4 regions of the Pseudoalteromonas sp. HL-AS1 genome follow, and region 4 is predicted to be linked to each of the others. Evidence: predicted binding sites of a transcription regulator. Region 4 holds the regulator's gene; each other region holds the start of a gene.
What was found. Region 4 encodes sigma-54, which starts transcription at its own class of promoters, with help from an activator protein. Its sites were predicted from a motif close to GTTGGCACGNNNNTNGNNT; they were not measured.
Positions count from the first base shown of each region.

Region 1: a site for sigma-54 is predicted at 2,013-2,031, ahead of RB214_RS04610 (CsbD family protein). Genes of this name have one in related genera too.
Region 2: a site for sigma-54 is predicted at 3,250-3,268, ahead of RB214_RS15155 (LiaF domain-containing protein). Genes of this name have one in related genera too.
Region 3: a site for sigma-54 is predicted at 3,863-3,881, ahead of RB214_RS00090 (EF-hand domain-containing protein). Genes of this name have one in related genera too.

Region 1 covers NZ_CP133569.1:988,271-993,809, reverse strand. Annotated here, with positions in the region: gene hrpB (ATP-dependent helicase HrpB) at 1-1,796, opposite strand, end outside; gene RB214_RS04610 (CsbD family protein) at 2,075-2,272, shown strand; gene RB214_RS04605 (molybdopterin cofactor-binding domain-containing protein) at 2,336-4,597, opposite strand; gene RB214_RS04600 ((2Fe-2S)-binding protein) at 4,594-5,091, opposite strand; gene RB214_RS04595 (Ig-like domain-containing protein) at 5,506-5,539, opposite strand, start outside.
Region 2 covers NZ_CP133569.1:3,260,759-3,266,297, forward strand. Annotated here, with positions in the region: gene RB214_RS15125 (IS3 family transposase) at 1-199, opposite strand, end outside; AL1L pseudoknot at 185-301, opposite strand; gene RB214_RS15130 (transposase) at 259-579, opposite strand; tRNA gene RB214_RS15135 (tRNA-Ile) at 986-1,062, opposite strand; gene RB214_RS15140 (hypothetical protein) at 1,315-1,812, opposite strand; gene RB214_RS15145 (YqaE/Pmp3 family membrane protein) at 2,192-2,350, opposite strand; gene RB214_RS15150 (BON domain-containing protein) at 2,423-2,989, opposite strand; gene RB214_RS15155 (LiaF domain-containing protein) at 3,317-3,985, shown strand; gene RB214_RS15160 (VOC family protein) at 4,024-4,440, opposite strand; gene suhB (inositol-1-monophosphatase) at 4,684-5,487, shown strand.
Region 3 covers NZ_CP133569.1:22,430-27,968, reverse strand. Annotated here, with positions in the region: gene rsmB (16S rRNA (cytosine(967)-C(5))-methyltransferase RsmB) at 1-915, shown strand, start outside; gene trkA (Trk system potassium transporter TrkA) at 1,002-2,378, shown strand; gene RB214_RS00105 (EF-hand domain-containing protein) at 2,446-2,661, opposite strand; gene RB214_RS00100 (calmodulin) at 2,939-3,151, opposite strand; gene RB214_RS00095 (EF-hand domain-containing protein) at 3,291-3,503, opposite strand; gene RB214_RS00090 (EF-hand domain-containing protein) at 3,572-3,784, opposite strand; gene RB214_RS00085 (flagellar brake protein) at 4,235-4,897, opposite strand; gene RB214_RS00080 (TrkH family potassium uptake protein) at 4,942-5,539, opposite strand, start outside.
Region 4 covers NZ_CP133569.1:655,338-660,876, forward strand. Annotated here, with positions in the region: gene rapZ (RNase adapter RapZ) at 1-775, opposite strand, end outside; gene ptsN (PTS IIA-like nitrogen regulatory protein PtsN) at 794-1,246, opposite strand; gene hpf (ribosome hibernation promoting factor) at 1,251-1,538, opposite strand; gene RB214_RS03080 (RNA polymerase factor sigma-54) at 1,565-3,064, opposite strand; gene lptB (LPS export ABC transporter ATP-binding protein) at 3,134-3,859, opposite strand; gene lptA (lipopolysaccharide transport periplasmic protein LptA) at 3,856-4,401, opposite strand; gene lptC (LPS export ABC transporter periplasmic protein LptC) at 4,391-4,945, opposite strand; gene kdsC (3-deoxy-manno-octulosonate-8-phosphatase KdsC) at 4,942-5,493, opposite strand; gene RB214_RS03105 (KpsF/GutQ family sugar-phosphate isomerase) at 5,494-5,539, opposite strand, start outside.

The DNA of each region.
Region 1 (5,539 bases), 330 kb from region 4:
CTAGGCTGGCTGCTGAGCGTTATAGCCCCGAGTTTCACTTCATCTTGATGAATAAAGCGCGCTGATTTTTCATCAAACTCACAACGAGTAAGTTTACTAAATAAATGCGGTAAAAATTCTTGTAACTCAAATGGGTTAAGTGCGGTGGCTGCAAATATACGCCCACCTTTGTGCCCGTCCATGGTTGCTATAGCTAAGTAATCGTCGTTGTGCCAGTAATCGACATTTAACTCAGCACCAGCACCATTGGCAAGTAAATAACCATTACCGCGCTTTTTAGCGATGCGATCGGGGTATGCCAATGCCACTAGCAAACTAATATAATGCGTATTTAATTCGCTGTTTTCGTCTTTTACTTTTAAGCGGCTTTGCCAATATTTTAACTGTTGTTTAAATACCGGATGCGGACGTTGCTGCTGGCTATGCAGCGCTAAACTCAACTCGTTTGCACTATTTACACGGCTCTCAAGTAATGCCACTAAATAAATAGCGAGCCTAAAAATACCAGGGAGTTGGTCATCAAGTATTTGTGCTTTTAATAGCATATGCGCCAAACGAATATCAGCACCAAAACCTAACATTTTACTGCCAAGCGGTGTGAGCTTACCTTTGCTATCAATAGCTTCTAGCATGTTAAGCAGATTACTTGCTTGCCCGCATTGCTGCTCAGTGGGCTTATCGAGCAAGGTTAGCTCATCAATACTGGCTCCCCACTGCTTTGCCTCAAGCATAAGTTGGCTTATGTCTGATGTGAGTATTTCGGGATTGTCATGGCTATTACGTCGCTCGAAGGTTTGCTTTGAGCCAATTCGATAAACAATGCCCGGCTCTATTCGTCCTGCACGCCCTGCACGCTGCACAGCAGACGAGCGCGATATGCTTTGTGTTGTGAGCTCTGTAACCCCTGTTTTTAAATTAAAGGTCGCTGCACGGCGCTTGCCGCTGTCAATTACAATGCGTATGCCTTCAATAGTTAAACTGGTTTCGGCTACATTGGTGGTAAGCACTACTTTGCGCATGCCGTTTGGTGCAGGAGCAATAGCAGTTTGCTGATTGGCTTTATCTTGCTCGCCAAATAGTGTTGCAACTTGGCAGTTACTGGGTAAATCGCTCAGTGCTTGTTGCACGCGTAGTATTTCAAATTGCCCGGGTAAAAATACCAATGCGCTGCCTGTTTGCTCATTAAGTGCTTGTTTTATTATGTTAGGAATTGCATCAAGCCAGCGACTTTCATCTTTTATGGGTATGTATACTTCATCTATTGGATAGCTGCGACCGCTTGATTGAATTACAGGGCAGTCAAAAAAGGCTGTATAGCGCTCTGTATCTAGCGTTGCCGACATAAGCATAATAGTTAAATCTTCACGCAGTGCACTTTGGGTCTCGAGCGCAAAGGCAAGTGAGGTATCGGCTGCAATTGAACGCTCATGAAATTCATCAAATATCAGTAAATCAATATCGCTTAATTCGGGGTCGTTTTGCAACATGCGCGTTAACATGCCTTCGGTGACTATTTCGAGGCGCGTATTAGCGCTTACTTTACTCTCGCCCCTAATCCGCAAGCCCACACTTTGCCCAACACTCTCGTTTTGGCACTTTGCTAAGTAACTTGCAATATTACGTGCAGCTAAACGGCGAGGCTCTAGCATTACAATACGTTTAAAATGTCCGTCACGCATAAGCTGTAGCGGCAACCACGTAGATTTACCCGCACCAGGCGGTGCTTGTAATAACGTAATAGGATTACTTTGTAATGTAGTAACGAGTTGTTGATATATGTCTTGAACCGGCAGCACAGCTATTTACCCTAAATTGCTTTGTGTGCATTGTAACAAAAACCAAAAATAAACGCTCAAGCTGTGGTTATAAAGGATTTAATTAAGGGTTACATAATCAGAAATAATTACAGACCGCTCTGTACATTTTTTAAGGATGTGCTCACAACATTAATCATTACTGCCTCAACAAAAACATAAAACACTGATTATTAATATAAAATAAATATTTAACTTGTTGGTACACGCCTTGCTCCTTTTATACTGAACGTTAATTAAATCTAAGTAAGGAGAAACTTATGAACAGCGATCGTATGAAAGGTAATTGGAACGAACTTAAAGGTAAGGCTCAACAAAAATGGGGCGATCTTACCAACGACGATTTAGACAAAATTGAAGGTAGCCGTACAGAGCTTGTGGGTAAAATCCAGCAGCAGTATGGTAAATCTAAAGAAGAAGCAGAGCGTGAAGTTGATGAGTTTGAAAAAACTCACTAATCGCTAACTTCTAAAAAAACCGCCATTTTGGCGGTTTTTTTGTTTAAGCTGTAGGTTATTTAGCTACGCTTTTAGCTGGTCACCTATTGGTAACTGCCTAATACGCTTTCCGCACGCGGCAAAAATAGCATTACATAATGCTGGCGCATAAACTGGTGTAGATGGCTCGCCTACCCCTGCTGGTGGTGCATCACTTGGTACTATTTCAACGTCAACTTCAAGAGGTGAGTCGCTCATACGCGGTACGCGATAATCATGAAAGTTACTTTGCTGCACGCGGCCTTTATCAAAGGTAATACCATCGCTGATTGCAGTTGTAATCCCATAAATAGAGCCACCTTGGGTTTGGTTTTTAACGGTGTCGGTGTTTACAACCGTACCCGCATCAATGGCAACCCACGATTTAATTACGTTTAAATCGCCAGCATCCGACACTTCTACTTCAACTACCGTAGCTACGTAAGTTAAAAAGCTTCTGTGTGCTGCTATGCCTAAACCTCGCCCTTTAGGAAGTTCTCGCCCCCATTTACTCATGTCAGCTACTTTTTCAATAACATGGCGCAGTCTGCCAATATCTAAAGGGTAAACCTCTTTATCGCCACCGTAATTATCGTATGTGGCATTTTGCTCAGTTACATCAACAATGCGACTCGGACCTATGGTGTCTAGTAAATAGTCTTTCTGGTCGCGACCGGCTTTGTGCGCTGCTTCGCCAATAAATGACTGAATAGCAAAGGCATGAAAAATATTTGATACAGAACGCATCCAACCAATTCGTGCTTTGGCAGGGGCATCACCGTTTTCTAACTTCATGTTAGGTGTGTTAATTGGGTTATCGGTAAACCCTAAGCGCAGTTCAAAGCTCCCTGGCGTAGTCGCCCCTTCTGAAAAGGTAGAGGTAATTGGTGAAAACGCGGTGCGGTGTAAATACGATTCTATTGCGCCATTTTTATCTAGCGATGCTTCAATGTGCTGAGCCGAAACCGCATGGTAAAAACCATGTTGTATGTCGTCTTCACGCGTCCATTGCACACGAATAGGCTTGCCTACTTTCATTGAAAGGTAAGCTGCTTCTGCTGAAAAGTCAGGTTTTGACTTACGCCCAAAACCGCCTCCTAACATGGTAACGTGAACATTAATTTTGCTCTCATCCATGCCAAGCATTGCAGCCACTGTTTTCATATCGGCTTGTGGATTTTGCGTAGCAGCCCATATATCAACACTATCTTTGTTGTACATAGCTGTTGCACACGGCGGCTCCATTGGTGCTTGAGCAAGATGCGGCGCGTAATAATCAGCTACGAGTTTATTGCTCGATTTAGCCAACACGCCCATGGCATCGCCTTTATCACGTATGTTTGCCTGTGGAGTTTGTACTGTTTTTAGTAATGACTTTTTAAATTCTTCTGAATTGTAATCGCCATTTTTGCCATCATCCCACACGACTTTTAATGCTTTACGCCCTTGCCATGCAGCCCATGTGTTTTTAGCTATAATTGCAATACCGCCTTTTGGCTGAAACTGCGGCGCGCCTTTTGGTGCAGGTATTTCAATAACATCTACAACGCCGTTTATCGCTTTTGTAGCACTGGCATCAAACGACTTAACAACACCGCCTACTACCGGCGGGCGTTCAATTATAGCCACTAGCGCTTGTGGTTCGCGTACATCGGCTGCAAATATTGCTTTACCTGTTACTAAATCGGCTAAATCTATGTGCGCCATGCCAGTATTAATGTAGCGCCATTCTTTGCGTGTTTTAAGTGTTAGTTTGTCAGCTTCTGGTGGCGTTATTGTAAGCGCTAAGTCGATTAAATCTTTATAAGTAAGCGATTTACCTGAGCTGTGTGTAACAACGTGTTGATTGGCTGTACAGGTCTGCGGGTCAACTTTCCAATACTTAGCGGCAGCGTGCTGCATCATGTAACGCACACTTGCGCCCATTTCACGCAGGCGCTTCATGTTGTAGCGAATACTGCGCGAGCCATCGGTATTTTGATCGCCATATTTAGGGTCGCCCTTACCCTGAATAACAATAACCTTATCCCACGCGGCTTCCATTTCATCGGCAACTATTTGTGCAATCGCGGTGCGAATTTGCTGACCCATTTCAGAGCGATGGCAGGTTATTTCAACCATGCCGTCTGGGCGCAGTGCAATAAATAAGTTTGCGCGTTTTGCTTGCTCAGATGGCTGCTCTAATACACCCGCAAATGCTCTTGGCGCACTGCCTACAAAATAAGTACCAAGTACCAATGCACCTATTGCGCTAGTTTTTAAAAACTTACGGCGGTTTAAATCAAAGTATTTGTTATCTTGGTTCATACTTCTTCCCCTTGTTCATTTGGGTCAAAATATTGAACACTCGCCATTGTTTTAGCAGCTGATTTAATTGCTTTATGAATACGCGGGTATGTACCACAACGGCAAATATTTCCCGACATATTACTTACTATTTCATCGTCAGTTGGGGTTGGGTTTGCTGCTAATAAACTCGCAGCTTGCATCATTTGGCCGCACTGGCAAAAACCACACTGCGGTACTTTATGCTCAACCCATGCTTGTTGCACTGGATGGTCGCCCTGCTCGCTTAGCCCTTCAATTGTCGTAATTGAACGCCCTGCTGCTGCCGCTACAGGCAATACACACGAGCGCTGAGCTACCCCATCAATATGCACGGTACACGCACCGCACTGTGCCATACCACAGCCAAATTTAGGCCCAGTTAAATTCAATTCATCTCGGAGATACCATAATACTGGCGTTGACGGATCGCCAGAAAACTCATGTTTATTACCATTAATGGTAAGCGTGATCATACTAAACTCCTTGGCAAAGCGCTTTACAGGAGGGTTCCTTGTTGCGCGAGAACTATTTTTAATTACTTACTATTTTATACTTACTACTTTTAGCCTACCACTTAGATCTATTTTATAAAAATACTAATTATTAGAACGTTTAAACCACATTGAAATTATTAACGTCTGATTATTAGTATTATGACTAGGCCCTGCTGACCTTTTAGATTGAAACTCACTCAATCTAGGGGAGATTTAATCGCGGCGGGAGGTTTGTAAACACCAAAGCGTAAATTGCCCCTATGCAGAACCTTTGGGGCATTGCATGTTAAACCTCGAAAGATAAACAGCCCTAAATAAAAGTTTAAAAAGACTATTAATAAATAAAAAACCGCCATTTGGCGGTTTTAGATAGTGTAAATAAGCTTTTAACTATTAATTAAAACGGCGTCTCCCAAATAAAACCACT
Region 2 (5,539 bases), 1.1 Mb from region 4:
CTGTACAGCGGGCGACTTGATGGTCGTCAAGCTGTAGCTGCTTCCATATTTTTCTTGCACCATAAACTGACATATTATCCTCCCACACTTCGCGAATGAGTATTATCAGCTCAGCATCACGCTTTTTGCGGTTAGACAGTCGCTCAGGCTCTCTTTGTATCTGTTTATGAGAATAATACGTTGATGGTGCAATCGGCAATTCCTTGCAAATTGACTCGACACCGTAATGCTCTCTGCAAGCATCAATAAAATCCACTATTACTTCTGTTTGCGGTCGAGCTCCGCTTGGGCGAAAAAAGCGGCAGCTTGCCTCAGGATATCATTCGTTCGCTTGAGCTCTTTATTCTCGCGCTCTAAGACGGCAAGGCGTTCTTCAGTTGATTGCGTATTAGAAGAGGGTTTAGACGGTTGAGCTTGAGATTTCTTGACCCATGCTCTAAGTGTTTCTGGGGTACATCCCAGTTTATCTGAAATCGATACTAGCGCAGCCCAAAGAGAAGGGTATTCATGCTGTTGTGTGGTAACAAGCCTAATTGCACGTTCACGAAATTCTGATGTATAGCGATTTGATTTTTTCATAGTTCCAGTTTCTCAAGTTATTGAGTCTCTGGCAAACACGGGGCGATTCAATACGATGTTCTAAGTCCTTTTTTATTTTATTTTGGGCTATAACTCTAACTTTAAAACTCAAGAAAGCTGATATTAGGGCTCCAAATAAGCCACTTAGTATAGAAATCAGTAGGGTATAGCCATTATCCATATATTGCCTCATATGCTTTAACAGCCAATAAAATAATGACTGCAATGAATCCTTTTTAGTTAGCTCTATTAAAAAGAGACCAAATGCGTACTTTAAAGATATTAATTGCAATATCAATTAATTTGATAGGACTATTTTTAATAATTGATTTATAGTGAAAAGTAGCACAGAGGTAGCACAGGGTAATTTCGGTTAGTAGGTATTTACTTGGGAATTTTGTAAAAGTGGTGGCCCCTCCCAGACTCGAACTGGGGACCTAACGATTATGAGTCGTGTGCTCTAACCAACTGAGCTAAGGGGCCAACTTTATATAACTGCCAGGCAGTTAATTTTTGAAGCGTTCAGTCACAGAGCGACTAAAGCGGGTTGCAGTATAAAAACTTTTTAGGTGCTTGTCACTACCAAAAACCTTTATTTTAACAATCAACAAGCTAACTGCTTAAATAGTAATCTTTTAAGTGGGAATAAACATAAAATGTAAGATATTTCCCGTGCTATTCACTGCATTAAATTATAAAAAACCCTATCCCATATAGTCTTTTATATTTAACCCTCTACTTTTTAAGCAAAGCTAACATATATGTATAGGCATACAAGGCTGTAAAAAATATGCTTGGGGCTACTGTCAGTGCCAAATTAGGTGTCTGATTAACTACATTCACCATAATCACTAAGCTCGATTGAACAGTAATCGGAATAATAGGCGCCAAAAGTACGCCTGCTATTTTTTTATTACTTAAATACGAAGCGCTAGAGTTAATTGCATTATTAAAACTTTGTCGTATTGCTACGTTTTGTGGTGTTTTAGAATGAAACATACAAATAATTGGAGTTACGAACGCAAGCGTTACATAACTAAACTTATACTTGTTGACGACCTTTTCTAAAATAAAGGTAAAAAACAGCGTTACAAATCCACTATACAAACCTTGCACTAATGCAGCTTGAAGAGTGACCGATTTAGCAATGTCTGCCGCACTATTTGCCCAGTAGGCCCAACTAAAATAAAAAACGAAAGACACAACGCCTGACATTATAAGTCGAATATTCAATTAACTACCTCAATATGCCTAGAACCTAGTTTAATGATAACACTAGAAGTGAAGGTAATATTGTCACTAAATAATAAAGTATTTGATTGTATATTGTAGATGTATAAACACACTAATGTTGAAGATTTCCTAAATGGCATCAAGTCAGAAACTGAGCGCGACTGTTAGCTGGAAAGCTTATTAGTAAACAATAAATATAGTTTTAAAATAATATTGGGAGTGGGTTAAGGAAGTGAATTAATGGGTTGAAGAGCTTTAAAAATTGGATTTAACCTAAAAACTATCTAAAAACTCTCTAAAAACTAATATTGTGAGCCGATCGGTACTGAAGTATTTAGCTAAACCTCAGTAGTCGGCTTACACAATATATAATCTGTCATTATTTTTTCGCAATAATGTAGATTGCATGTATTAACCCTGGGAAATAACCTAGCAGTGTTAATAGAATATTTAACCAAAAATGCATACCTAAGCCAACTTGCAAAAACACACCTAATGGCGGTAATAAAACCGAAAGTATTATACGAATAATATCCATGATCAAACTCCATTTAAATTAAGCATTAAAAAGACTTAAAGCCCAGCATTACTGGGCCTTAACCATACTGTATTATTCAGCAACAATAGCTAGTTTATCAACTACGTCGCGAACATCTTCAGCATTTTTAGCAATTTTAACTGCTAGTTGCTTTTCAGCTTCAGACTCTACAGAGCCATTCAGAGTTACCACACCGTTGTCGGTATCAACATCAATGTCTGTACCACCTACTTCTGAGTCAAACAGGAATCGAGTTGTGATTACAGTGGTGATTTTAGCGTCCGTTAGGTCGTTATCATCATCGTCCATCATGTCGTTGCTTTTATCTTCGGTGTCCATGCTTTTAACAACAGTAAGGCTGTTATCAACATCAGTTACACCATCTAGGCTAAGTACAAGTTCTTCTGCTAGCTCTTTATCAAGTTCGCTATTAACTTTACCTGTAAGTACTACCTTGCCATTTTTTACATCAGTGTTAATGTCAAAGTTGTTTAGATTAGTGTTCATAAGTAGAACGGTTTCTGCCTTACCATCAATCCAAGCATCTTTACTTTCGTTTTCCCAGCTGTTTGCTTGGGCACCCATAGCCGTAGTACCAAGAACTAGAGCTGCGATAATAGATTTGTTAAATGTTTTCATAATCTTTCTCCTTTTGATTAAAGACACTTTAACTAATGCGAGCTTCAGGCCAACTTTATTTATACTTAAAATTCAAGGGCTTGAGTTAATTAAAAGATAAAACCTTATCTATGTTTGTGTAACTATTTACAGGCTACTCGGTAAAACTTTCTCAAATAGTGAAAATAGCTAGATAGTTGCTCTTTTGGTTAATCTATCGTTAATATAACAAAACAAAAAACACCGTTAAAAATAACCAATTGATAATTAATGAAATTATATTTGGTACGCGGTTTGCAGCTTAACTACAAGAGCAGTATCAATAGTAAATATAAGAAGGAATAACTCATGTCTGTAAAAGTTGAAGACCGCCCAATAGAACAAGTACGCGAACAAGTGATTGATCAATTAATTTATAATTACAGTCATGGTGTTATTTCTGTTGATGCATTTGAAAGACGTTTAGATAATGCGATGGATGCACCTAATAACGAAGTACTACTAGCCTTAGTAGAAGATTTAACACTTAATACCGATCAGCAATATAAAGCAGAAAAACAATCGCAATTTACACCACATTATAGTGCACAGCAAAACAGTGATGATGATTTTACATTACGCAGTATTTTAGGATCTAACGAGCGAAGTGGTCAGTGGGTTGTGCCAAAAAATATATATCTGAGTAACTTTATGGGATCGGTGGTGCTTGATTTTACCGATGCTATTTTTGCGCATCAAAATGTAACTATTCACGTTAACTGTATTTTTGGTAGCGATGAAATTTACGTACCAGAGCATGTCAATGTAGTGTCTAAAATGTTTTGTATTTTAAGTAGCCTTGAAAATAAATCTGTGTCGCTTAACAAACGCCAAGGCCCTACAATTCATATTGAAGGAAAGGCAGTAATGGGCTCGGTTGAAGTGAAAATAAAGCGCACAATTAAAGAAAAATTTATAAGCTTTGCAAATGAGCTAAAAACCCAGTTTGGCACGGGTAATAATAACCGCTCACTATAATTGAGTAGCAGCACTTTAACGTGCTGCTTGGTATTTTATTATAAATCGTTATTTCGCTCGCTTGGTATATCACTTAAATACTCTACAAACTCAACTTCAAACCCTGCAGGATCAATAAAGTAGACATTCTTTCTGAAAGGATTCTCGCTACCTAGCTTGCTTAGAGTAAAACCCGCTTTATTTAAGCGCATTACTACTGCGCTTAAATTATTAGTTACATAAGCAAAGTGTGCAAAACCAATTTGATGGCCCGATAAGTTTCTGTTTTCACCTTCACCATGACTGCTTATCGCAATGTAATGCGTGTCATCTCCAAAGTGTACCCAGCGTCTTGGTTTTCCATGCCAATCACCTCTGCCCTCACTTCTAATCGACCAATGTGGAAATACAGCGCGATAAAATGTAAGCATACTATCTATATCACTCGCGACTAAGTTTACGTGCTCTAAATACATAATGTTATCCTATCAGTTAAGTTAGGAGCACGATAAAACCTCAAGTTAACTTTAGGTAAAGTGTTATTTAAATTTAATTTATTTAAATGCAGATAATTATTTTTTAAAAATATATAAACTTTTCAATCTTGTATAAAAAACAAACACAAGTATTTGGGGTTTATTGTTTACTTTATGGCAAAAGTCGCTAAAATACGCCGGCTGAAATATATAAACGTTCTTTTACAACCCAAAGGTAATACCATGCATCCAATGTTAAACATTGCGGTTCGCGCTGCGCGCAACGCAGGCAAAATTTTACTTCGCGCAAGTGAAGATTTATCAAAAGTTGAAGTGCAACAAAAAGGCGCTAACGACTTAGTAACTAACATTGATAAAGAAGCCGAAGCCGTAATTCGTGACACTATTTTACAGTCTTACCCTACTCACTCAATTGTTGGTGAAGAACTAGGTGAGCATAAAGGCAAGGATGATGATTACCAATGGATTGTAGATCCTATCGATGGAACAACTAACTTCATCAAAGGTATCCCTTATTACGCGGTTTCTATCGCACTTAAAGTTAAAGGTCGTTTAGACCAAGCTGTTATTTATGATCCAATTCGTGGTGAGCTTTTCACTGCATCTCGCGGTCAAGGCACTCAGTTAAACAGTAAACGTCTACGCGTTAGCAAAACTACGGTTCTTGCAGGCACTGTACTTGCTACTGGTTTCCCTTTTAAAAACAAAAACCACATGGATGCATACACTGAAGCGTTTAAAGCATTATTTGTACACACTGCTGATATTCGCCGTGCAGGTTGTTCTGCTTTAGATATGGCATACGTTGCAGCTGGCCGTGTTGATGGATTTTTTGAAATTGGTTTAAAACCTTGGAACTCTGCTGCGGGCGAACTAATGGTTAAAGAAGCGGGCGGTATGGTTGTAGATTTCGCCGGTGGTAATAACTATAACCACAGCGGCAATATTATCTGTGGTTCACCAAAACTGACTCAAGCAATTATTCGCGAAATTCGTCCAGTATTAACTGAGTCATTACTTCGCTAATTAAATGCTATTAATAGCATACTAAAAAGGAGCCTAGGCTCCTTTTTTTGTG
Region 3 (5,539 bases), 630 kb from region 4:
CAACAAGCTGAGCTTGAAGAAAAAGCGAAGCTTATTCCGGTATGTTTATACAACCATCCAAATTGGTTTATTAAACAGGTGCAAACAGCCTACCCAGATAGCTGGGAAGCACTACTTGAAGAAAACCAGCAACAAGCGCCAATGTGGCTTCGTGTCAATCAAGCCCAATTTAGCACGCAAGAATACAGCGACATGCTTAGCGCTAACGATATTGAACACACCTTAAACCCTGATTTTATTGATGGGATTAAACTTGCCAAACCACGTGATGTATTTTCGTTGCCTGAGTTTGATACAGGTGCATGTTCAGTACAAGATGCTGCTGCACAGTTGGCAGCCCGCTTTTTAGAACCTAAAGCAGATGACTATATTTTGGATGCCTGCGCAGCACCTGGCGGTAAAACATGTCATATTTTAGAGCTTGCTGATGCAGATGTACTTGCACTTGATAGCGACTCAACTCGCCTTGAACGTGTTAAGCAAAACTTAACTCGCATTGGCTTAGGTGCAGACCTACAATGTGGCGACGCATCACAACCACATACATGGTGGGATGAAAAATTATTTGATCGTATTTTACTTGATGTGCCTTGTTCGGCCACTGGTGTAATTCGCCGTCACCCTGACATAAAATGGTTACGTCGCGCATCAGACATCGAAGACTTAGCTAAGTTACAAAGCGATATTCTTGATAGCATTTGGCCACTGTTAAAACCAGGTGGCACATTGGTATATGCTACGTGTTCGGTTCTTCCACAAGAAAACCAACAGCAAGTTGCTAAGTTTTTAGCTAATAATGATGATGTAGAACATATACCTCTACACGAAAACGATACCGTAACAACGCCAGGTTTGCAGTTACTGCCCGGTGAAAGTGATGGATTTTATTACGCTAAGCTAGTTAAAAAAGCCTAATAGCCGTACACTAAATAGTTAGCCATTTATGAAACATTAAATGGCTATTTTTTTAATTAAATTATGATCAATACCACGGGTAAATAATGAAAATAATTATACTCGGTGCCGGGCAAGTTGGTGCTACGCTTGCTGAAAACTTAGTTGGCGAACAAAACGAAATTACCGTTGTTGATATAGACGGTAACCGATTACGTGAACTTCAAGATAAGTACGACTTACAAGGGGTTATGGGCCACAGCGCGCATCCTGATGTATTACGCCGTGCAGGTGCTGAAGATGCCGATATGATTATTGCGGTAACCAGTTCAGATGAAGTGAACATGGTTGCATGCCAAGTGGCGTACAGTATTTTTAAAACGCCCACTAAAATTGCCCGCATTCGCTCAGAGCAATATTTAAAATACCGCGAAAAACTATTTCAAAACGATGATTTACCAATCGATCATTACATTGCTCCCGAAGCACTGGTCACTAAGTATATTCGCCGTTTAATTGACTACCCTGGTGCTCTGCAAGTATTGCAGTTTGCTGATGGCATGCTCTCGTTAGTAGCCGTAAAAGCTTACTATGGCGGTTTACTTGTAGGTTATGCGTTATCTGCACTTAAAGAACACATCCCTAATGTAGAGACTCGTGTTGCCGCTATTTATCGTCAAGGTAAAGCAATAAAACCATTGGGTACCACTGTTATTGAAGCAGATGACGAAGTATTCTTTATTGCCGCTACAAAACACATACGCGCAGTAATGAACGAGCTACAAAAACTTGAACGTTCTTACAAAAAAATTATGATAGCTGGTGGCGGTAACATTGGGGCAGGCCTTGCCCGCTCTCTTGAAAAAAACCACACCGTTAAACTAATTGAACGCAGTAAAGAACGTGCCGAGCAACTCTCAGAAATGCTCGATAACACGGTTGTTTTTTGTGGTGACGCATCTGATCAAGAACTGCTCTCAGAAGAGCATATTGAACAAGTAGATGTGTTTATTGCCGTAACCAATGACGATGAAGCAAACATTATGTCAGCCATGCTTGCAAAACGTATGGGCGCACAAAAAACCATGGTGCTTATCCAGCGTGGTGCTTACGTTGATTTGGTACAAGGCGGCGAAATAGATATTGCCATATCCCCACAACAAGCAACAATATCAGCGTTATTAACGCACGTACGCCGTGGTGATATTGTTAATGTGTACTCATTACGCAAAGGTGCAGCAGAAGCAATTGAAGCCGTTGCTCATGGCGATGAAAACACTTCAAAAGTGGTTGGCCGTGCTATTGCCGACATTAAACTCCCTGCGGGTACTACTATTGGCGCAATAGTACGTAACGACGATGTACTGATAGCCCACGATGATACAATTATTATGTCGGGCGATCATGTCATTATGTTTCTAATCGACAAGAAACACATTACCGTTGTAGAAAAGCTATTCCAGGTAAGTGCTATATTCTTATAATTATTTGGCGTAAACGCAAAAAAGCCGCTGACTAAGGCGGCTTTAGTGGAGTATCTTCGAATATTGATTACTGTACCTTTGAAAACTCTTCTTTAGAGATTTCACCATTTCCATCAGTATCTAAATCATCAAAAATCTTTACAAGCTGAGGGTTAACCTTTGCTTCTTCCATTGTAATCGCACCGTCGCCATCTGCATCAAAAGAGGCAAAGTCCACTGCTGCATATGCTGCTGATGAAGATGCTAAAACGATAACTGCAAGTGTTGTATTGAATGTTTTCATAATAATATTCCTAGTAATATGGGAAGTCCTTTTCAAAGATCCCTGACTGTGAAAAATGTTTAATCTGAAAAAGGTTAGTTAACCTGTACTCTGGTTAAGAGATTTACTAACGTATTGAATCATGGTGATATTTAAATTTATTTTCTCTAGCCAGAGATTTTCAGTGAAAACAAGGCGAATTTACGCGTCAATAGCGGGCCTATTGCAAGTAAATTCAACGCAGTTAGCGCTGAAAATAGCTGCTAGAGATAGATTTATTATCCAGAGTTCAGGTTAATTAGTAATTAGCAAACTCTTCTTTAGAAAGCTCGCCGCTACCGTCGGTATCTAGCTCAATAAACTCGGCCATTAAATCTGTATCAACTGCCGCTTCGCTTGGGCTAATTGTGCCGCTACCATCAATATCAAGGCTATCAAAACCTGATGCTGCAAATGCAGCAGAAGAAGACGCTAGTGCTATAAGTGCTAATGCTTTATTTAAATTTTTCATAACTTAATCCTTCAATGTTCTATCAAAAAAATTGCTTCGTTTAACTTAAAACGTAATTTTTCACTTCCTTGTTATCCTCTTTCGTAAGCTCCCTTGCCTACTTAGGTTGTCTTTGGCAACTCAGGATAAATACTTTAAATTAAGCTTCTGAAAATTCTTCTTTTGATAACTCACCATTTTGGTCAGTATCAAGTTCTGAGAACATACTCATTAGCTTTGCATCTACTGATGCCTCTGCTTGGCTAATTGTGCCACTGCCATCTACATCTAATGTATCGAAATCTGTTGCTGCAAACGCGGCTGAAGAAGATGCTAGTGCCACAAGTGCTAATGCTTTATTTAATGTTTTCATAACGTGTATCCTTCAATTTTATGAGTAATGTGGGGCTCTTAGTAGCGTAGCGCCCCAGAGTTTTAAGCTTATACTTGTGAAAACTCTTCTTTAGATAGTTCGCCGTCTTGGTCTGTATCAAGTTCAGAGAACATGCTCATTAATTTTGCGTCTACTGATGCTTCTGCTTGGCTAATAGTGCCACTGCCATCCACATCAAGTGTGTCAAAGTCTGTTGCAGCAAAAGCGGCTGAAGAAGATGCAATAGCGATAAGTGCTAAAGTTTTATTAATGCTTTTCATAATATGTATCCTTCAAATTTATGTGTGCGATTAAGTATTTCACTTTGAATCACGATTTCGTTCAGTACACCTAGGGTATAACAAATTAGATGCCAACATTTAAAAGCTATTAAATTTCAGATAGTTAAATGTAAAATTCATAAAAAGAAGGGATTTTTAAAGTAATTACTGTTGCCTTTTAGCAACGCACTTCAGAGTGGATACATTAAAACTATTAAAAACATATAGTTATGTTTAGATAAAAAGATACATTTTTAAATGTATGGAAATTAAAGAAGGGGATTTATAGAATAATTCAGATAAATTTTAACGAGGTAGATTTAATAACACAAAAAATAATACGTAATGCACTGTTTTATTTAAATAATATATTTAATTATATAAAAACAAAAAATACTTTATAAATACTCACGTAAAACGCCATTTTGTTGCAAATAAGCGAAAAACGATTTATTCAACGGTGGGCTCAAGCGCAGATGGGTCTATAAAATGCTCTTTCATAAAGGTTTTCATTTCATCCTCGCTTGCTAGTAGCTTAATTCCGCAGTGCACGCCTGCGACATGTTCCTTAGCACTGCAAATTTCGCCTTCAAAACTTTTATCGCTGCTATTGAGTATTACTGTGCATTGCATATCTTTAATATTTTCATCTTGCTGATCACCTCTAATATCAAACATTACTCCTGTTAGCGAAATGTCTTTAATGAGGCCTTCAAGTATTCTGTCGTCACTTAGCTTTAGCTTTGCAGGTAATAAGGTAGGTATACGCGTTTGCGAGCGCAGTGCAAATAACTGCACCTGCTTAGGATAGTTAATAAATATAAGCTTAGCCGGGTGAGACGCAACCGACATTATTTGTTGGCGAAACGCTATAACTTGCCCACCACTACCTTCAATTAATGCTCTAACAACAACCATTACACCATCACGTAAATAGTCACTACTAGCAGGTAAACGTCTAGAGTTTGGGTAATTTAAAATAATAAATTTATTTTCAAGCAAACCAACAAACTCGGTTTTTACACGTTTACTGTCGGTTGGGGTTAATATTTCTAAATCGACCAAACCACTTGTAGTTAGTTGATGTAATTTGTCTAGATTTGAAGTTGGCATATCCCTTTCCCACTAACTTGTATATTAAAATTTAAACGACTCGTTTAACCACGCCAAAATGTAGGCGTAAATAGCACTAATAAGGTAAATATTTCTAGGCGACCAAACACCATTGCAATGGTCAGTAACCATTTAGCCCCATCGGTTATAGCACCATAATGCGATGCTACATCTCCTAAACCTGGGCCTAAGTTATTTAAACAAGCAGCAGTGGCTGAGAACGCAGTTATGTTATCCATACCCGTGCCCATAAGCGCTAACATAATAATAATAAATACCAGCGCATAAGCAGAGAAAAAACCCCACACAGCTTCTACTACTTTATCTGGCAACGCCTTACGACCCAGCTTGATTGAATATATAGCACGAGGATGCACTAAACGATTGAGCTCACGCACACCCTGTAAATAAAGTAAGAACACGCGCACTACTTTCATACCACCACCGGTAGAGCCTGCACAGCCACCAATAAAGCTCGAAAATATAAGTAAAATAGGTAAAAACAATGGCCATGTTGAAAAGTTATCCGTAGCAAAGCCTGCTGTTGTACTCATTGAAACAGCTTGAAATAACGCCTGATCGAGGGTTTCATCGCCATTAGCAAATATTTCGTTAGAGGAAAGTACAGTAAAACAAATAACC
Region 4 (5,539 bases):
GCGCTAAATACACAGAGCGATGTTGCCCGCCTGTACACCCAATAGCAATGGTTAAATAACTGCGGTTATTTCGTTCTAAATGTGGTAACCACGTTTGTACAAATGTTTGAATTTGCCATGTGAATTTTTGCACTATGCTGTGATTAGCTAAATAGTCTTTAACCGGTTGATCTAACCCATTTAAAGGCTTTAACTCTGGTTCCCAGTGTGGATTTGGTAAAAAGCGTGCATCAAATACGTAGTCTGCTTCTTTTGGTATACCGTGTTTAAAACCAAATGATTCAAATGTGACAATCAGTTGCTTATCTTTTTTACCTAAAATCTTTTCACGAATAGATTCAGCGAGTTGATGAACACTTAAATCAGTCGTATCTATCATAAAGTCGGCGCGAGTGGTTAATACATCAAGTAATTCTTTTTCTTTTTTGATGGCTAAATCAAGCGGCAACGAGTCTATTGATAGTGGGTGTAATCTGCGTGTTTCAGAAAAGCGTTTGATCAATGTCTGATCGTCGCTATCTAAATAAAACAACGTAGGGTTTGCAAAGCCAGGCAAGTATTCAAGAATATCGTTAAATTCATCTTGTTCTTTAGGGATGTTGCGCACATCTATGCTAACAGCAATTTTATCGTAGCTATCAGACACACTGCGAACTAATGAAGGTAGTAGGTTTACTGGAATATTATCTACGCAATAATAACCTAAATCTTCTACAACGCGCAAAGCAACCGACTTTCCAGAACCAGAACGGCCACTTATGATAATTAACTCCATTTAACACCCTTTATAAAACTATGATTGATCGACAATAACTTGGTAAAGCTCAGTATCAGATTTTGCACTGCGTAACTGTTTACAAAAATCTTTGTTGTTTAGTTTATCAGCAATGGTTGCTAGAGTCTTTAAGTGCTGCTGGTTATCGCCATCTGGTACGATGAGTGCGACAAAAATATCAACAGGGCGATTATCGATTGCATCAAAGTTTATTGGAGTTTCGCTAACGAGCACTAAAGCCAAAGGCTCTTCTGCACCGCTCATTCTTCCATGAGGAATAGCAATGCCACGCCCTATACCTGTACTACCTAATTTCTCTCTGCTCATTAAAGCATTAAGAATATCTTGTTGCGGTAAATACGGAAGTTTGTCGTGAGCAAGTTCGCTAATGAACTCTAAAATTCTTTTTTTGCTATTAAAAAGGACCGCAGCTTTGCTGCAGTCCTGGCATATAAGTGAACTTAATTTCATCATATTAGTGTCGAGCAAGCTTCTCTTTGTGTTTGATTACTTGGCGATCGAGCTTGTCGATCAACGAGTCAATAGCGGCATACATATCTTGATGTTCTGTAGAGGCAAATAGCTCAGCACCGCTTACGTGTATTGTGGCTTCTGCTTTTTGATTTAATTTTTCTACATCGAGAATGACATGAACATTATTAATATGATCAGAGTGTCTTTCAAGCTTCGCAAATTTAGTATTAATATAGTCTCTTAGTGAATCGGTTAATTCTACGTGACGACCAGTTAAGTTTAGTTGCATAAGCATTACCCTCTTAGTTTAGCGTCTTAAATCAGACTTTTACGCTGATTTGACGGTGGAATAGCAAGAGATTCACGGTATTTTGCGATTGTACGTCTTGCTACTTTAATTCCTTGCTCAGCCAATATATCCGCTATTTTGCTATCACTCAATGGTTTTGCTGAGTTTTCTGCTGCGATTAATTTTCGGATAAGCGCACGTATTGCTGTAGATGAACATTCACCACCGTTTTCAGTACTTACATGGCTTGAGAAAAAATATTTAAGCTCAAATATACCACGGGGTGTATGCATGTACTTTTGAGTAGTCACACGCGAAATTGTCGATTCGTGCATTTCTACCATTTCAGCGACATCATTTAAAACCATTGGTTTCATGGCTTCAGGGCCATGTTCAAAAAATCCTTGTTGTTGCTTAACAATACAATTAGTAACTTTTAATAGCGTGTCGTTTCTACTTTCTAAGCTTTTAATAAACCATTTAGCTTCTTGTAAATGTGAGCGAATAAACTGGCTGTCGCCACTTGATTTTACAGTGCGAGACATTGCCGCGTATTGGCTATTAACACGAATTTTAGGCATGCTATCTGGGTTTAATTCGACAACCCAGCGACCTTTAATTTTTTTAACTGACACATCAGGAATAACATACTCAGATTCTTCCCTTACAATAGTATCTGCAGGTTTTGGGTTGAGAGTATGTATTAGTGTCATCACTTCTTTAAGCTCTTCTTCTTTAAGCTTAGTTTTTTTCATTAATGTACGATAGTCGCGAGCTGCTAATAGATCAATATGCTCGGTTAAAATCATTTTCGTTTCATTAATGTAAGGTGTTTCTTTATCAAATTGATTAAGCTGAATACACAAACACTCTTGTAAACTACGTGCAGCAATACCAACAGGATCAAACAGTTGAATGCGTTTTAATACCGCTTCAATTTCATCAAGTTCGACTTCGTTATCATCTTCGTTTTCTTGATTAAAGCTTTCTAAAATTTCTTCGCAACTGAGAGTTAAAATACCTGAATCATCGACGGCCTCTACAATCGCAATAGCGATGGCTTCATCGGTAGGGCTAAATGGCGTTAGTTGTAATTGCCACATTAAATACTCATGGAGCGTTTCAGTAGAGGCGCCTTGGTATATAGATTCGTCTTCAGGCATTGGACCTGATGAGGCTGCTGGGGCGGCACTCATGTACTCATCCCAACTAACATCCATAGCCATGTCGTCACTTAGCGTGTCTTTTGCAAGTGCTTCACCAGTATCTTGTTCATATTCGCTCGGAGCATCATCAGCAGATGCGCTAACAGTTATGTCATCGGTATCAGCTTTTTGCTCGTTTTTACCAGCAGCGTCTTCAGAATAGTCTGCCTCTTCAACCTCTAAAAGTGGATTACTGTCGAGAGCTTCTTGTATTTCTTGCTGGAGATCCAATGTACTGAGTTGCAACAAACGAATAGCTTGTTGCAACTGTGGAGTCATTGTAAGTTGCTGGCCCATGCGCAGCTGTAGTGATTGCCTCATGTATCTCTAACAATCCTTTTATGTTGTTATAATTAATACTAGCAGATGCTTAAAGACATGGCGTAAATGTTACAGCCTAAATTGCTCGCCTAAGTAAACATCGCGTACTGTTTTATCATTTAATACGTGTTCTGGAGTACCTGATGCAATCAGTTCCCCATGAGAAACAATGTAGGCTTTTTCACAAACATCAAGGGTCTCTCTTACGTTATGGTCGGTAATTAATACTCCAATCCCACGATTTTTAAGATGTTCTATTATTTTCTTTATATCTAATACCGAAATAGGGTCAACACCAGCAAACGGTTCATCCAGTAATATAAATTTAGGATCTGCTGCCAGCGCTCGTGCTATTTCTACACGACGACGTTCTCCACCCGATAATGCCATACCTTGGCTATCACGAATGTGTTGTATGCTAAATTCATCTAATAAGTTATTGAGCGTGTCTTCTCTGGCTTGTTTATTTAGTTCTTTGCGCGTTTCTAAAATGGCCATTAAGTTTTGATAAACAGTCAGCTTTCTAAAAATCGATGACTCTTGTGGTAAGTAGCCTATGCCTAATCTAGCACGACTATGCATAGGTAAAAGAGTAATATCGTTATCATCAATAGATATTTTACCTTTGTCGCTAGGAACAAGCCCTACAATCATATAAAAAGTCGTTGTTTTACCAGCACCGTTAGGGCCAAGTAAGCCAACTATACTGCCAGCTTGTACTTCAAGGCCGACGTTTTTTACAACTTCACGACCTTTATAGCTTTTTGCTAATAGTTCTGCTTTTAATGTGCTCATGGTTGACCTTTATCGCCTTTTTTACTTTTTTTAGTTTCGATCGGTACTAAAATTGTGTGAACGCGGTCAGTTGAGTTTTCATCTTTTTCGGCACTGATGAGCTGCTGCTCTATGTCGTAGGTAATGCTTTTAGCATTTATTTTTTGTCCGGCTTGCGATACTTGTGCATTACCAACAAGCGTTAAAAAACGCTTAGATACATCATAACGTACTTCGTCAGCACTGGCGCTCATAGTTGTGCCGTCTGATTGCTTTTCTTCAAAGTGCGCAGGGCTACCTGTGGCAATTAATAATTGTTTATTATCACCAAGTTCATCACGTTTGTGTACTTCGAGGCGATCGGCTGTAATGCGGCGATTACCGTGAATAATCTCAACGTTTTTCTCAAAAATACCCACATTAGCTTTCAATTGACCTTCTTGCTTGTCGGCACTTATTGAAATTTGATTGGCAGCAGGTTGCGTGTTTTGCTCTGCAGCACTACTATTAAACGCTAGTATAAGTGTAGGAATTATAAGTGATTTTAATATTTTATTGGTCATAGTATATGGTTCGCGTATGGTTAATTAGTTTTATCACTTCGGTTTTTAAGTCGGCTTCTAGGCCTTTACCGGTGATTTTTAAATTGGGTCCAGTGATGATGACGGGTTGCTCCGAACGCATTGTTAATAGCTTTATATCAACCTGAATATTATCAGCATTGATTTTGTCTATCATGGCGTTATCGGTTAAATTTTTGGCAACCACATTACCTTCTAAAATTAATTGTTTATCTTCGTATAATGTTGCTTCGTCTGCATTTATTTGCCACGTTTGTTGTTCGTTATATAAAGTGAAAATGGGTTTTTCGAAAAACGTGAAACCTAATTGCTGGTATAGCTCCATTTTAGCCGCAGTGACTTTGTGGCTAATTTTACCTTGCTCATCATAGGCTGTCTGTTTGAGCTCAATAGCTATGTAATCAGGCTTAGCAATAACTTCAGGCTCAGCCTGAGGCACAATATTTGTTTGTGTAAAATAAGGGTACCAAAGCCAAACCATACAGCTAATGAATAAAACGCTTAATATTATGCGCGCTGCATTCATGAACTAGTGCCTTGTGTAGTCAATGCTTTACCATTTTCAAGCATGAGCAAATCGGTGAGTTCTCTCACAGCACCAAAACCACCAGGCATTTGCGTTACATAGTGTGACAAACGCTTAATAAGTGGGTGGGCATCATTTACTGCAACGGCAAAGCCTACTAACTCCATAACAGGCATGTCAGGACCGTCATCACCAATATAAGCAATTTGTTCATCGCTAAGGTTGAGTTTATCTTTTAATTCTTGATAGGCAATGAGCTTATTTTCTTGGCCTTGATAAATATGCTGTACGGTTAAGCTGCTCATACGTTGTTGTACTATCTGTGAATGACGACCAGTAATAACAGCTACTTCAAAGCCACTGTTTATAAGTGCTTTAATGCCAAAACCATCTTTTGTATTAAATGCTTTTAGCTCTTCACCTTGATTGCCAAGGTAAATACGGCCATCAGAAAATACACCATCAATATCGCATATAAGTAGTTTTACTTTTTTAGCGCGTGCTTTTGCATCATCGCTCAGCGGTTGATAGAGTTCTTCAAATTGCATTTATAACACTCCTGCTTTCAATAGGTCTTGCATATTTAATGCGCCA